DNA from 4 places in the Muriventricola aceti genome. Region 2 is predicted to be linked to each of the others. Evidence: predicted binding sites of a transcription regulator. Region 2 holds the regulator's gene; each other region holds the start of a gene.
The links. The regulator LexA, encoded in region 2, represses DNA repair genes until DNA is damaged. The targets are predictions, from matches to a motif close to CNAACANNTGTTNG.
Positions count from the first base shown of each region.

Region 1: the regulator LexA is predicted to act here: its motif matches at 1,762-1,775, upstream of uvrB (excinuclease ABC subunit UvrB).
Region 3: the regulator LexA is predicted to act here: its motif matches at 1,540-1,553, upstream of dinB (DNA polymerase IV).
Region 4: the regulator LexA is predicted to act here: its motif matches at 2,037-2,050, upstream of OCV64_RS05045 (four-carbon acid sugar kinase family protein).

Region 1 is NZ_JAOQKF010000016.1:46,125-49,335, reverse strand. Features, by position in the region: gene uvrB (excinuclease ABC subunit UvrB) at 1-1,714, opposite strand, end outside; gene OCV64_RS14955 (JAB domain-containing protein) at 1,830-2,543, opposite strand; gene OCV64_RS14950 (PF20097 family protein) at 2,549-2,824, opposite strand; gene pyrE (orotate phosphoribosyltransferase) at 3,010-3,211, opposite strand, start outside.
Region 2 is NZ_JAOQKF010000003.1:9,204-12,414, reverse strand. Features, by position in the region: gene OCV64_RS03980 (DUF975 family protein) at 1-763, shown strand, start outside; gene lexA (transcriptional repressor LexA) at 923-1,540, shown strand; gene OCV64_RS03970 (YlmH family RNA-binding protein) at 1,651-2,451, shown strand; gene OCV64_RS03965 (DUF4177 domain-containing protein) at 2,476-2,697, shown strand; gene OCV64_RS03960 (DUF896 domain-containing protein) at 2,711-2,914, shown strand; gene OCV64_RS03955 (DegV family protein) at 3,029-3,211, shown strand, end outside.
Region 3 is NZ_JAOQKF010000012.1:74,215-77,425, reverse strand. Features, by position in the region: gene OCV64_RS12950 (inorganic phosphate transporter) at 1-199, opposite strand, end outside; gene dinB (DNA polymerase IV) at 228-1,481, opposite strand; gene OCV64_RS12940 (SPL family radical SAM protein) at 1,614-2,504, shown strand; gene OCV64_RS12935 (helix-turn-helix domain-containing protein) at 2,582-3,211, shown strand, end outside.
Region 4 is NZ_JAOQKF010000003.1:195,805-199,015, reverse strand. Features, by position in the region: gene OCV64_RS05050 (iron-containing alcohol dehydrogenase) at 1-671, opposite strand, end outside; gene OCV64_RS05045 (four-carbon acid sugar kinase family protein) at 665-1,936, opposite strand; gene obgE (GTPase ObgE) at 3,086-3,211, opposite strand, start outside.

The DNA of each region.
Region 1 (3,211 bases), on a different contig from region 2:
TCTCCCGCCTCCGCTCCGTCTCGTCCATGGCCCGGCGCATGGAGGGTGTGATGGTGTCGGCGTACATGATGACCATGCCCTCGGCGTTTCGGGCCGCCCGGCCGATGGTCTGGATGAGGGAAGTCTCGCTTCGGAGAAATCCCTCCTTGTCCGCGTCCAGAATGGCCACTAAGGACACCTCAGGCAGATCCAGCCCCTCCCGCAGCAGGTTGATCCCCACCAGCACATGGAAGGCACCCAGGCGCAGATCCCGGATAATTTCCATGCGCTCCATGGCATCGATGTCGTGGTGCATATAGCGCACCTTGATCCCCGCCCCCTGGAGATAGGCGGTCAGATCCTCCGCCATCCTTTTGGTCAGGGTGGTGACCAGCACCCGCTCGTTCCTGGCGGTACGCTGGTTTATCTCACCGATCAAGTCGTCGATCTGGCCCTCTACGGGACGGACCTCAATACGGGGATCCAGCAGACCGGTGGGCCGGATGACCTGCTCCACAATCTGTCCGGAGCGGGTGCGCTCGTACTCCCCAGGGGTAGCGGATACATAGACCACCTGGTTGACCCGCTGCTCAAACTCCGGAAATTTCAGCGGCCGGTTGTCAAAGGCGCAGGGCAGGCGGAAGCCGTAGTCCACCAGGGTGGTCTTGCGGGCCCGGTCCCCATTGTACATGGCCCGCACCTGGGGCAGGGTGACATGGCTCTCGTCGATAAACAGAACGAAGTCTTTTGGGAAATAGTCCAGCAGGGTATGGGGAGGCGAGCCGACGGGGCGGCCTTCAATCACCCGTGAGTAATTCTCAATGCCTGAGCAGTAGCCCAGCTCCTGCATCATCTCCACGTCGTACATGGTGCGCTGCTTGACGCGCTGGGCCTCAATGAGCTTGTTCTCCGATTCGAAGAAAGCCACCCGCTCCTCCAACTCCTTGTAGATCTCCTGGATAGCGGCGTCCATCTTCTCCTTGGGAGTGACATAGTGGGTGGCAGGCCAGATAGGGATATTGGTCAGCCGACGGATGGGGGTGCCGGTGACCACATTGATCTCGCTGATGCGGTCGATCTCGTCCCCGAAAAACTCCACCCGGATGGCCGTGTCCTTCCAGTAGGCTGGCCAGATCTCCACCGTGTCCCCCCGGACGCGGAACATATTGCGTTCAAAGGCGATGTCGTTGCGCTCGTAGCGGATGGCCACCAGCTTTTTCAGCATCTCGTCCCGCTCCATCTGGGCGCCCACCCGGAGGGAAACCATCATCTTCTCAAAATCCTCCGGCTCGCCCAGGCCGTAGATGCAGGACACCGAGGATACCACGATCACGTCCCGCCGCTCCAGCAGGGAGGCGGTGGCGGACAGGCGGAGACGGTCGATTTCCTCATTGATGGCGGAGTCCTTTTCAATAAACGTATCCGTATGGGGGATATAGGCCTCCGGCTGGTAGTAGTCGTAGTAGGATACGAAGTATTCCACCGCGTTGTTGGGAAAAAACTCCCGGAACTCGGCGCAAAGCTGGGCGGCCAGAGTCTTGTTATGGGCCAGTACCAAGGTGGGACGCTGGACCTTCTCGATGATCTTGGCCATGGTGAAGGTCTTGCCCGAGCCGGTCACTCCCAGCAGGGTCTGCTCGTCCAGCCCCATCTCGATCCCCTGGGCCAGAGCCTGAATGGCCTCCGGCTGGTCGCCGCTGGGGGTATATTCTGAAACCACTTCAAATTTGGGCATTCCCTTCACCTCGCCAGTAGTCTATACAGATTACTCCTCATTATATCAGAACATTTGTTCCAACACAAGAGTTTTTCGCTCCTCCCACCGTTTTTGCAGGGGGAGGAGCGGGTACTTATAACAGCTGATACATGGGACGGCCCTGCCGGCGCTCTGTCTCCATCAGGGACACCACGTCCCCGTCCACGAAGATCAGATGGTCCTCCAGCGTCACCCCAGCGGGCAGCAGGGCGCTGCGGATGACATCAGTGGCCTGCCAGTCGGCGTCGGAGGGAAGGGCCAGATTGCTGATGTGGTTATGGGCCAGATACAGCCTGGAGGCACGCAGACCCACCGCCTCCTCCAAAATACGCCGGATATTGATGTCACAGGCAGAGATGCTGCCCTCTGACACCAGTCGGACCCCCAGGGCCTTTCGCTTGCTGTCCAGGAAGAGGCCATAGACCATCTCGTTTCTCGCCCCAAAAAAATAGGGACCCAGGAGCTCCTCAGCCTGGTGGATGCTGTTGATAATCTTTCCCAGGTCGCTCCTGTCCATCTGGTAGCGCCTGCCCAGAGCGGGGATAAGCCGCAGCAGAAGCGCGGTGTGCTCCCCCACCCCCAGCACCTTTGTCAGCTCGTCCACCGAGGCGTCCAACACCCCGGCCAGAGAGCCAAAGCGGTCGATCAGGTCGTGGGCGATGGCGTTCACATCCCCCTGGGGAATGGCGTAAAACAACAGCAGCTCCAGCACCCTGTGGTCCGGCCAGCCCTCCAACCCACGGGTCAGAAATTCTGTTTTCATCCGCTGCCGGTGGCCGGCATGGCGGTGCTTTCCTTGTTCTGCCATGGGACCTATTCCTTTCCCTCAGTACCTTGCCCCTCAACCTGGGACATCAGCTCCCCATAGTCTACCAGCATTTTTTTACATATCTCGCACCAGAACGCACTTGGCCGCTGTGCCCACACAGCGCCAAAGGACTCCGGAGGCAGCAAAATGGCGTGCTTTTTCTTCAGGACAGCCTTGGTCCAGAGCTTGGGAGGCACCTCCCCGGCCGGTAGAATATAGCTGTCTCCCCGGTCGTGGAACGTCCCTTCCAGCATTGATCCGCCACAGTATGGACAGTTCATTCCAGCACCTCCAATCAAAGGCTCTCTCAGCCCTTGGCTCCGTACTCTGCCAGGTACGCCTCCATTCAAAATGCGGGTTTTCTCCTGCGGGAAAAACATATGCGCTTCGCACACCGCATTTTCAGGGGGGACCAGTTACCCCCTGATGCCCCCCATGCTCTCCAAGGGGACGGGGGGTTATAGGTTTATGCTTTGGCCCCGTACTCCGCCAGGTAGGCTTCCATTTTAGCCTTCATCTCGTCGTCAATATAGACTTTGCCATCCACAGGGTTATTATGGAGGAAGGCGATGACCTCCCGGACGGTAACGATGGGGTAAACCTGGATACCATAGTCCTGGCGCAGCTCATCCAGGGTGGAGCAGTCCCGGGTGCCCCGCTCCATCCGG
Region 2 (3,211 bases):
CGGCCTGCTTGTTCCGGCCCCGGACACAGGAAACATCAGTCTGCCGGCTTTGTTCCTTTCCATCCTCCTCTCCCTGTACTCCACGGTAGTTGGCTTTGGCTTTACGCTATGGTCCATGTGGACCTCCCGGAAGCTGTCTCCCGGACTGGGCGCCCTAGCCGATGGCTTCTCCGTGGCCCTGCTGGTTATCATGACCTCCATTCTGATCTTTCTCCACACGCTGGCCTGGTCCCTGCTGTGCATCCCCGTCGTCTGGCTGGTCCTAATTCCGGTTCTTCTCTCCCCAGGCCTCTCCTTCCTTGTGATCCCCGTTCTAATTGCCGGCATCATGATTTTCTCTTATTGGGTCTCTCTGCGCTACGCCCTGGCCTACTATTTGCTGGCCGACCACCCTGACTACGGGGCCTTCGCCGCGGTCCGCCGCAGTGTGGAGCTGACGCGGGGCTGGAAGTGGGAGATGTTCAAGCTGGCCTTTTCCTTCATCGGCTGGGAACTGCTTGACCTGCTTCTCTACTCACTGGCACTACTTCTGGTTCTGGTCCAGGGCGGTTTCTTCCAGTCTCTTTCCCTGGAGCACTACGGGGATGCCTACATGGTCTATCAGATTATCCTCTCCTATCCCCGCTCCGCCCTTCTTCTCCTGCTGGCCTCCATCCCGGTAAAGCTGTGGCTCTATCCCTACCGCTCCGTGACCATGGCCGGCTTCTACGACGCCCGGCTGCGCCTCCAGCGGGAGGGTTCTGTGGAGATGCCCCCTCTCTGAACATCCAAAGCTACCCGCCAGGACCTCTAGGTCCTGGCGTTTTTTTAGAGGCTTCCTTATTTTTGGAACATTCGTTTGACATTCGTACAAATGTATGATAAAATACATCTAAATTTTAGTGTGTAATTTTCTGTCCGTCTGCCGAAAGGAGCCCTTGCCATGGCCAAACTGACCGCCAAGCAGCAGCAGATCTATGACTATATCCTCTCCTTTACCAATCAGCACGGCTATCCCCCTTCGGTCCGGGAGATTGGCGCGGCGGTGGGACTGAAATCCCCCTCCACCGTCCACTTCCACATGAAGGGGCTGGAGGAGGCCGGTGTCATCGTCAAGGCAGAGGGCAAGACCCGCGCCATCTCCCTGCCGGGGGCATCCATGGGCCCGGTGGCAGAGGAGGAGGACCCCCACGCCAACCAAATACCCATCCTTGGCAATGTAGCCGCCGGCTCCCCTATCCTGGCCCAAGAGTGTATTGAGGACTACCTCACCTTCGACACTGCCGGTCTGTCCGGGGAGCACTTCGCCCTCACGGTCCGGGGCGAGTCCATGCTGAACGCCGGGATTCTGCCCGGTGACCTGGTGGTGGTCCACCGCCAGCAGGAGGCCCGGAATGGTGAGATCGTAGTGGCCCTTTTTGAGGATGAGGCCACCGTCAAAACCCTTCATAGAAAAGACGGCCGCACCTGGCTTCTTCCCCAAAACCCTGATTACCCGCCTATCGACGGCACCAAAGCCGAGATAGTTGGCAAGGTGGTGGCGGTAGTCCGACGGTACTAATTTTGTCCCTCTGCGGCCGGTCATGCTCCCCATGGCCGGCTTTTTTCGTTGACAATCCCAGGTCCTGTCCAGTATACTGAACAGGCAAACAGAGGGAGGCGAGAAGGGTCGTGACCAAGAAGGAGCTTCTGGACCGCTGCGCCCGTGACGGGGCGGAGCGGGTGCTGCTGGCCCGTGTGCTGGACAAGCTGGAACTGGCTCAGGACCGGGGCATCCCAGCCCATACCCCCTTTCTCTCGCCGGGTGAACAGGCCTCTGTCACCGATTTACTCAACGCCTGGGGGCAGCCCCGCCATATCTTTTGGGGTGGCTTTCCCGGCGCAGAGCGGGCCCTGTGCGCCTTCCTCCCCGACTGGCAGGATGAGAACGACCTCCTGTTGGACCCAGAGGGACCGCTGGCCGCATTGGAGGCCGCCTTCCCTCCCGGTTCCGAGTTAAGCCACCGGGATATTCTGGGCTCCCTTATGGGCCTGGGGTTAACGAGGGAAAAGCTGGGGGACATCTTGCTCCCTGGCGACAGGACCTGTCAGGTGATCCTGCTCCGGGAGGTACTGCCCATTCTCCTCTCCCAGTGGGAGTCCGCCGGGCGTTGGCGGTTAAAGCTCCGGGAAATTCCTCTGGCTTCCCTTTCCCCTGGAGAGGCGAAGGTAAGGCTCATCCGGGACACAGTCGCCACCCCTCGCCTGGACGCGGTGCTTGCCGCCGGTTTTTCCCTGTCCCGCTCCAAAGCCATGGCCTATATCTCCGCCGGCAAGGCGGCCGTCAACCACCGGGAGTGTCTCAAAGGGGACAAGCTGGTGGATGTGGGAGACATTCTCACCTGCCGCGGACTGGGCAAGTGCGTGGTCCGGGAGATCCCCGGCCAGTCCAAAAAGGGACGGACCATGCTGGTATTGGAGCGATATATTTAAGCCGCCGGATAGGAGGGCACAGCTATGGCACACTATGAATATGAATTTGAGGTTCTGGCCCTCTCCGCCGGAGGGTACAGCCTGTTCGGCGGCGTCGGCATCCGGACTGAGGGCCACCAGGAAGTCATTCGAAGCCGGGCCGCCGCCGGCTGGCGTTATGTGGGCTATCTGCCCAGCGTTCAGCGGGCCTCTGGACATATTGAGACCATCGAGCTGGTATTTGAACGCGAGATAGAACAGGAATAAGGGAGGGAAAGGCATGGAGCAGAAGAAGATCGACCGCATCAATGAGCTGGCCCGGAAGGCCAAGTCCCCCGCCGGCCTCACCCCAGAGGAGGAGGTTGAGCGGGCCCTGCTGCGACAGGAGTATATCGCCGCCTGTAAGTCCAATCTGATGGCCCATCTGGACAATACCCTCATTCAACATCCTGACGGCACCCGGACCCGGTTGCGGAAGAAGTGATCCGCTCTAGCCGGAGCAGGGGTTCATTGACAATCTCCCCGGCATCTGGGATAATACTCTCGATCCTTTTATGTCCCGCCAGGCGCTTATCCTATCTTTTTAAGGAGGCCCCCCATGGCTCATATTAAATTTTCTACCGACTCTGCTTCCGATATTCCCGCCGCTCTGCGGGAGGAGTGGAACATCCAGGTCCTCCCTTTTCCCATCGCGATGGGCGACAGGGAGTATATGGACGGCTTTGACTTCACTCCCGACGAGTTCTTTCAGATGCTGCTGGACAGCCCTCAGATCCCGACC
Region 3 (3,211 bases), on a different contig from region 2:
CTCCCAGAAAGTTGCATACAGCCGCCAGCAGGACAGCCAAAGGGAAGGGGAGTGCTCCAGTCACCACTACCCCGGCGATGGCATTGGGTGCGTCGGTCCACCCGTTGACCAGCAGTACCGCGAGGGTGAGGAGAACAATCAGTGCCAGAGCTGGATCGCCCGTCAACTGGTCGAGGAAAGCAAAAAAAGACAGGGGCATGGGTTCACCTCCATGCCCCTGTTGTATGCTACTCCTCCTCCAGATATGACCGGGAGCCTCCAGGCGGGGGCGCATGGCCGCTGCCGCCGGCGGCCTGGGTGGAGGAGGCATGGGAGATGGAAGATTTTCCGTACTTGGCCCGAATGCTATCCATTGTTTCCTCCAGCTTTTCCAGCCGCTCTCTCTTTTTGTCCTGGCCGAAGGCCAACAGATCCAGCTGGGCCGAGACCTCCTCCTCCGGGACCAGAGAGAGTGCTGTTACAGTGAGGGCTCGGACGGGATGATCCATATTCCAGCAGCTTTTGGCCAATCCCATGGCGGCTTGACTGATTTCTCGGGCCAGATTGCTGGGGGAGTCCAGCCGCTGCTGCCGGATGATATCCCGAAAGGCGGGGTCCCGTATGGCAAGTGAAATACCATTACATTTCATGTGATACCGACGAAGGCGGGCAGCCACTTGGTCCGAAAGGCGGGTGATCCCAGCCTGTATATCTTCCTGCCCCCGCAGATTGTGAGAAAAGGTGAGACCATTGCCCACTGACTTCGGCGGGACGTACTGGGCGGCGGGTGTGACGGGGGAGCGGTCCTCCCCACTGGCAAAGTCATGGAGCTGGGCGCCATTTTTACCCAGCAGAAGAAAAAGTTGCTCCCGATCAAAGCGAGCCAGGTCGCCGATGGTGTGGATATCAAAGCGATCAAAAGTCCGGGAGGCGGCCCGCCCGACATAGAGCAGGTCGGTGACCGGCAGAGGCCATACAATCTGTTTAAAATTTTCCCGGGTGATGAGCGTGGTAGCATCTGGCTTTTTGTAATCGCTGCCTAATTTGGCAAAGACCTTGTTGAAGGACACTCCCACAGAGATGGTCAGCCCAAAGTTGCCCCGCACATGCTCTCTAAGCTGGTCCGCCAGCGCCTCCGGATCCCCGCCGAAGAGATGGAGGGTGCCAGTGACATCCAGCCAGCTCTCATCGATCCCAAAGGACTCTACCAGGTCGGTGTAGTCCTGATATACCCGGTTGATCTGCCTGGATAGCTCACGGTATCGGTCATGGTGGGCGGGAAGAAGGACCAGTTCGGGGCATTTTTTTCTGGCCTGCCAGATGGTTTCAGCGGTCTTGACGCCAAAAAGCTTGGCGGGCTCATTTTTTGCCAGGATGATGCCGTGGCGGCTGTTAGGGTCTCCGCATACCGCCACCGGCAGGTGACGCAACTCCGGATGGTCCAGCAGCTCTACCGAGGCGTAAAAGCTATTTAAATCACAGTGAAAGATGACCCGTTCCACCGGACAGCGCCTCCTTTTCATTCAATAAAAAAATTATATTCCAGGCCAAGAAAAAAGTCAAACTAATGTTCGAATTTTCTTGACAGGAAAGGGGAGAGACTGGTAGGATAAGAAAAAAGGAGGGGAGAGGACATGGAATATATACCGGCTAAACATCTGCTCCATAGAAATAAAGGTACGGAGTGGTTTGGTACCGACCATACCATGAATATTTACCGTGGATGTTGTCATGGCTGCCTCTACTGTGACAGCCGAAGCAGCTGTTATCAAAATCCAGATTTTGATACCGTGAAAGCAAAGGCTGGGGCCCTCACTATTTTGCGGGATGACCTGGCCCGAAAGACGCGTCCGGCATTTATCAGTATGGGTTCCATGAGCGACCCCTATAACCCCTTCGAGGAGGAGCTGGAACTGACCCGTCATGCCCTAGAGTTGATAGACGCCTACGGATGTGGGGTGGCGGCTGCCACAAAAAGTGATTTGATCGTCCGGGATATCGACCTGTATCAGTTCATTCAGCGCCATTCCCCAGTGATTTGTAAACTGACGGTGACTACGACAGACGACGCGCTGGCAGCCAAGATCGAGCCGGGGGCTCCCTCACCCAGCCGCCGTTTGGCGGCGCTGAAGGAGCTGGCGGGAGCGGGGATCTTTTCCGGTGTCCTGCTTATGCCGGTCCTGCCCTGGCTGGAGGACAGCGTAGAAAATGTGCTGTCGGTGGCGGAGGCGGCTGCCGAGGCGGGAGCACGATTCGTCTATTCGGCCTTCGGTGTGACCATGCGGGATGGGCAGAGGGAGCATTTTCTAAACGGACTGGACCGGGCTTTTCCAGAACAGGGGCTGGGGGAGAAATACCGCCAGCGGTATGGAAACCGGTATACCTGCTCCAGTCCCAGAGCGGGGAAGTTGTGGGAACGATTTTCCAAACGCTGCGGGGAGCTGGGGCTGTTGTGTGAGATGCGCTCTATCATTTCCGCTGCCACCCGTGGATATCAGGATCGGCAGCTCACCTTTTTTGACTGATTTTTCCCCCGGTTGCCGGTTGGTTGCTGGACTTTCTCCTTCTGGTCTGCTACTATTTGACCAAGGAGGTGGGAAGAATGCCATTGGGAGAACGCCTGAAAGCACTGCGGAACCAAGTCGGTTTTTCTCAGGAGATGGTGGCGGAGCGAGTGGGCGTGAGCCGCCAAGCGGTGACCAAATGGGAGTCAGGGCAGACGATACCCACCGGTGAGAATCTGGCCGCGTTGGCGGAGCTGTACGCCATCTCACTGGACGAGCTGATGGAGGACCGCTCCGGCTGGGTAAAAGATGGGGAGGACAACCCTATCCTGCGGGAAAACAGAACTGTGATAGCTATTTCTGCCCAACTGGGCGCACTCTATGCCTGTGTCTGGACATTACAGGATATGCCGCATGGAGAGCAGCTTGGGGGCGGCTACCTTTTGCCCCTGTTCGGAAATATCGTGATGTTGGCACTGTGCTCTATGTGGATGGTGTGGAACCTGTCCTTTGAGCTGGATTTGGACCGGCGGCGGAACAATTTGAAAATTGAGTTGCGCTATATGCTGGCACAGCTCCTTTTGACCGTCTTAAGCTTCTATTTTCATCTGGGCTTGGCCGGATTCCTGCTGTCTATAGCCATTCTGCTTTTTTATCTGCGTGTGATAAATCCCCGATATATGGGGAGAAAGCTGTGGTGGAAGAAACCAAAAAGAGCGGTCTGTAAG
Region 4 (3,211 bases), 190 kb from region 2:
ATTAGATCCAGACCTTCTAGTGCATACAAATCACTGAAAGGGTTCGCTTTGTTGCTAGTAAAGCACTCGATACAATGGGCTAAGGCATCTACCCCAGTAGCCGCCGCAATTTTCCTGGGCAAATTTTTGATCATTCTGGCATCCAAGATCACATAGTCTGCGATCATATTTTCGTTAACTATGCCCACCTTCAAGTTCTTTTCTGGTACGGCCACGATAGCATTTGGGGTAACCTCTGCCCCCGTTCCAGCAGTCGTAGGGATAAGAATGATAGGGACACACTTCTGTGCCTGACCAGGCTTGTCCAGCAGCTCCTTTACACCATACTGGTCTGTTACTAGTACGCTAGCGAGTTTTGCTGCGTCCATTACCGATCCGCCACCGCAAGCGACAATTAGGTCTGCACCGGATGCCTTGAATTGGTCAACTAACTTTTGAACTGCTTTATAGGAAGGTTCTGCGGGAAGATCATCCAGCACATAGTAGTCGGCACCAGATGCCTTCACAGCTTCCTCAGGTAAGGCGAACAAGCCGCAGCCTTCGATGCCTTTATCTGTAAACATAGCTACCCGTTTTGCTCTACAGTTTTGAATAATAGCAGTGATGTTCCCGATGGCATTCTCTCCACCATATACTGCGTGGGGCATTTTCAAATTGTATTCTTTCAGCATACTAATTCCTCCTCGCCACTGTGGGCAATTATTTTGGCTAGATCAGTCAGCAATTCCGCTGAACCAAATCCTCCGGATTTTGAAATTAGATTGATTCGTTTCCCATTGTACTCTGTTCGGGAAAGAACCACCCCAGGCACCAGTTCACACACTGGAATCAAACTGTCTTGATTAATTTCCCTCATAAATGCCAACAGTGTGTCACCACCAGTCAGCATCAGTGTCGCTTCCAAACCGCCTTCGAGCATCCGCTCTAATAGTCTTCCCATAGACTGGGCAATAGCGCTTCTTGTCGCTTCTATATTCATATCCCTAGTCAGCGCATAGCTGCGGGTCTCCTCAGCTTCCTCCGGTCCTCCACAATCGATTATAGCGGCTGTACTATGTTGGAGCTTGTTCAGCCATTGAGCAAGAACACACTCTCCATCCTCACTCTCCAACCAGGTGGGATCCAATTTCTGTTGTGGTGTCAATCGGATACGATGCATGCCATTCTTTTCCGCAGTGTCCAACTGCTCTATAGTGATGGGATTGATGCTACCACACACGGTGATGAGGCGTGGATTCATAGCGGGTCGTCTACAGTCATACTGTGTCAGATTTAGCAATTTTGGCAATACCGCGGCTAATCCGGCACAACCCGCCAGCAGTTTCAGCTGATGGCAGTCATTCAATCTTTGAGCGATTTGAAGAAGGTCCTCGTCGGTGACTGCATCATAAATCAAAATACCTTCTTTATCGGGTATGTCTTCTCCCGCAGCGACTAAATATGTTGGTATATTACTTTGCTCCCCAATTATGTTCTGGATATTTGAGTGCCTGACTGGCTCAAAAGGGTCAGAACCGAACACGCTGTCTGCCACTGGGACCTGCCCAATATAGTGGATGCCATTTACTGTTACTCGATTCATTTTAGGAAAGGCCGGAATAAAATGGAGCTGTTTACCATGGGCCGCAGCCCGCATAGCAGAAAGTTCACTGCCTATATTGCCCCTCAATGCGGAATCTATCTTTTTATAGATACAGGAGACAGAGGCCTGCTGGGCCTGACTCACGATCTTTGCCACGATCTCTCCAGCCTCTGCTGGAGGCATATGCCGAGTCTCAGCAACAATAATAAGCACTTGGACTCCCTGTTCCAGCCCAGCAAAAATATTCTGGTTTTGGGGGGTATATACTCGAACCAAGGTCCCTTTAGCCTTAAATTGTATTCCTGTGTCCAAAGCCCCAGTAAAATCATCTGCAATAACCAGTAGCTTAATCATGACATTCCCTCATTCAAACTGCTTTATTTTGGAACATCCTTAATCTTTGAAAATGAGTTTGAGAAAAGACATCCCTATATATCATTTACTTAATCAAATCCTAACTTTTGTTTCTTTTCATATCAATCCATTTGACTTGTAAAAATTGTTTATATTTGAAACGATTTCTCTAGCGTTTTATGCAAAAATATATCTCGCCGCCCTCTCATATAGGAAAGCCCTCTATCATCATTGGGCAGTATGACCATATCTAATTGCTTATGGGCATAAAAATCCCCCCGCGGATACCGTGGAGGGATCTTGGGGGCATTTCCTGTTGTCAATCTACGCTAACTCGGCTTCACTGGTATACATTTTACCATTTCACTGTTCCCTCTCCTATGGTGTAGCCGTTTTTATTCCTGGATGTAAGGTAGAAGGAAAAAGGTAGAAGAAAGAAGGCGCGTAACTTTGTCATGACCTTTGGATAATGGGAAGACAGCAATATAAATCGTTTCATACCATATCTAACATACGCAAGGGACCAAATTTCCTTCTGACACATATTCGGCAGTAATAGCAGTAAAATAGTGTATGTCTTATATAAATAGACCTACCCCCCATTTTTAAGTACAGATACTTCCTCTATCAACAAACTTATAGAAATAGATGCAGGTCCGTCCTAGTCTTTTGATAGCCCTCCTAAATTCATTACCCAACTATTCCTGTATGGACTGTTCACTCTATTTTTGCCCTCTTTGGGTAGCCAAATGTATTGCTAAACATTTGCTTAACCGTACGAATACAAATATCGGTTTTCTTGCTGGCGGCCTCGTAATCGTCTATATTGTTGCCTGTATATTTTTTTATTCTGTTAGTTGACGGCAAAGCTGGATTTTACCAATAGACTTACTACGTCTTGGTTTACACTACTTTACTGTGTGCATAAAGTTATACCGTAATATACCAAAAGCCCTTCAAAAAACAACTAGTCGGAATTTCAGGAATAACGGATCTTCTACTATTTTTTAGGAAATATAGTAACGGGCAACAAAATTTTATATAAGATTCTAAAATCAAAAGCTTTATGTAAATACAGTACGAAAAAATTTCCTCCATATACGAAAAACACCGTTCCGAAATTATGGAACGGTGTTTTTATAGATAAAATTACCTTTGGTATTCGAACTCCAGGTCGTACATGGACACGATATCCCCGTCCTTGATGCCCATCTCCTCCAGCTTGTCGAACAGACCGGACTGGCGCAGCTTCTGGTCGAACCAGTTGCGGCTCTC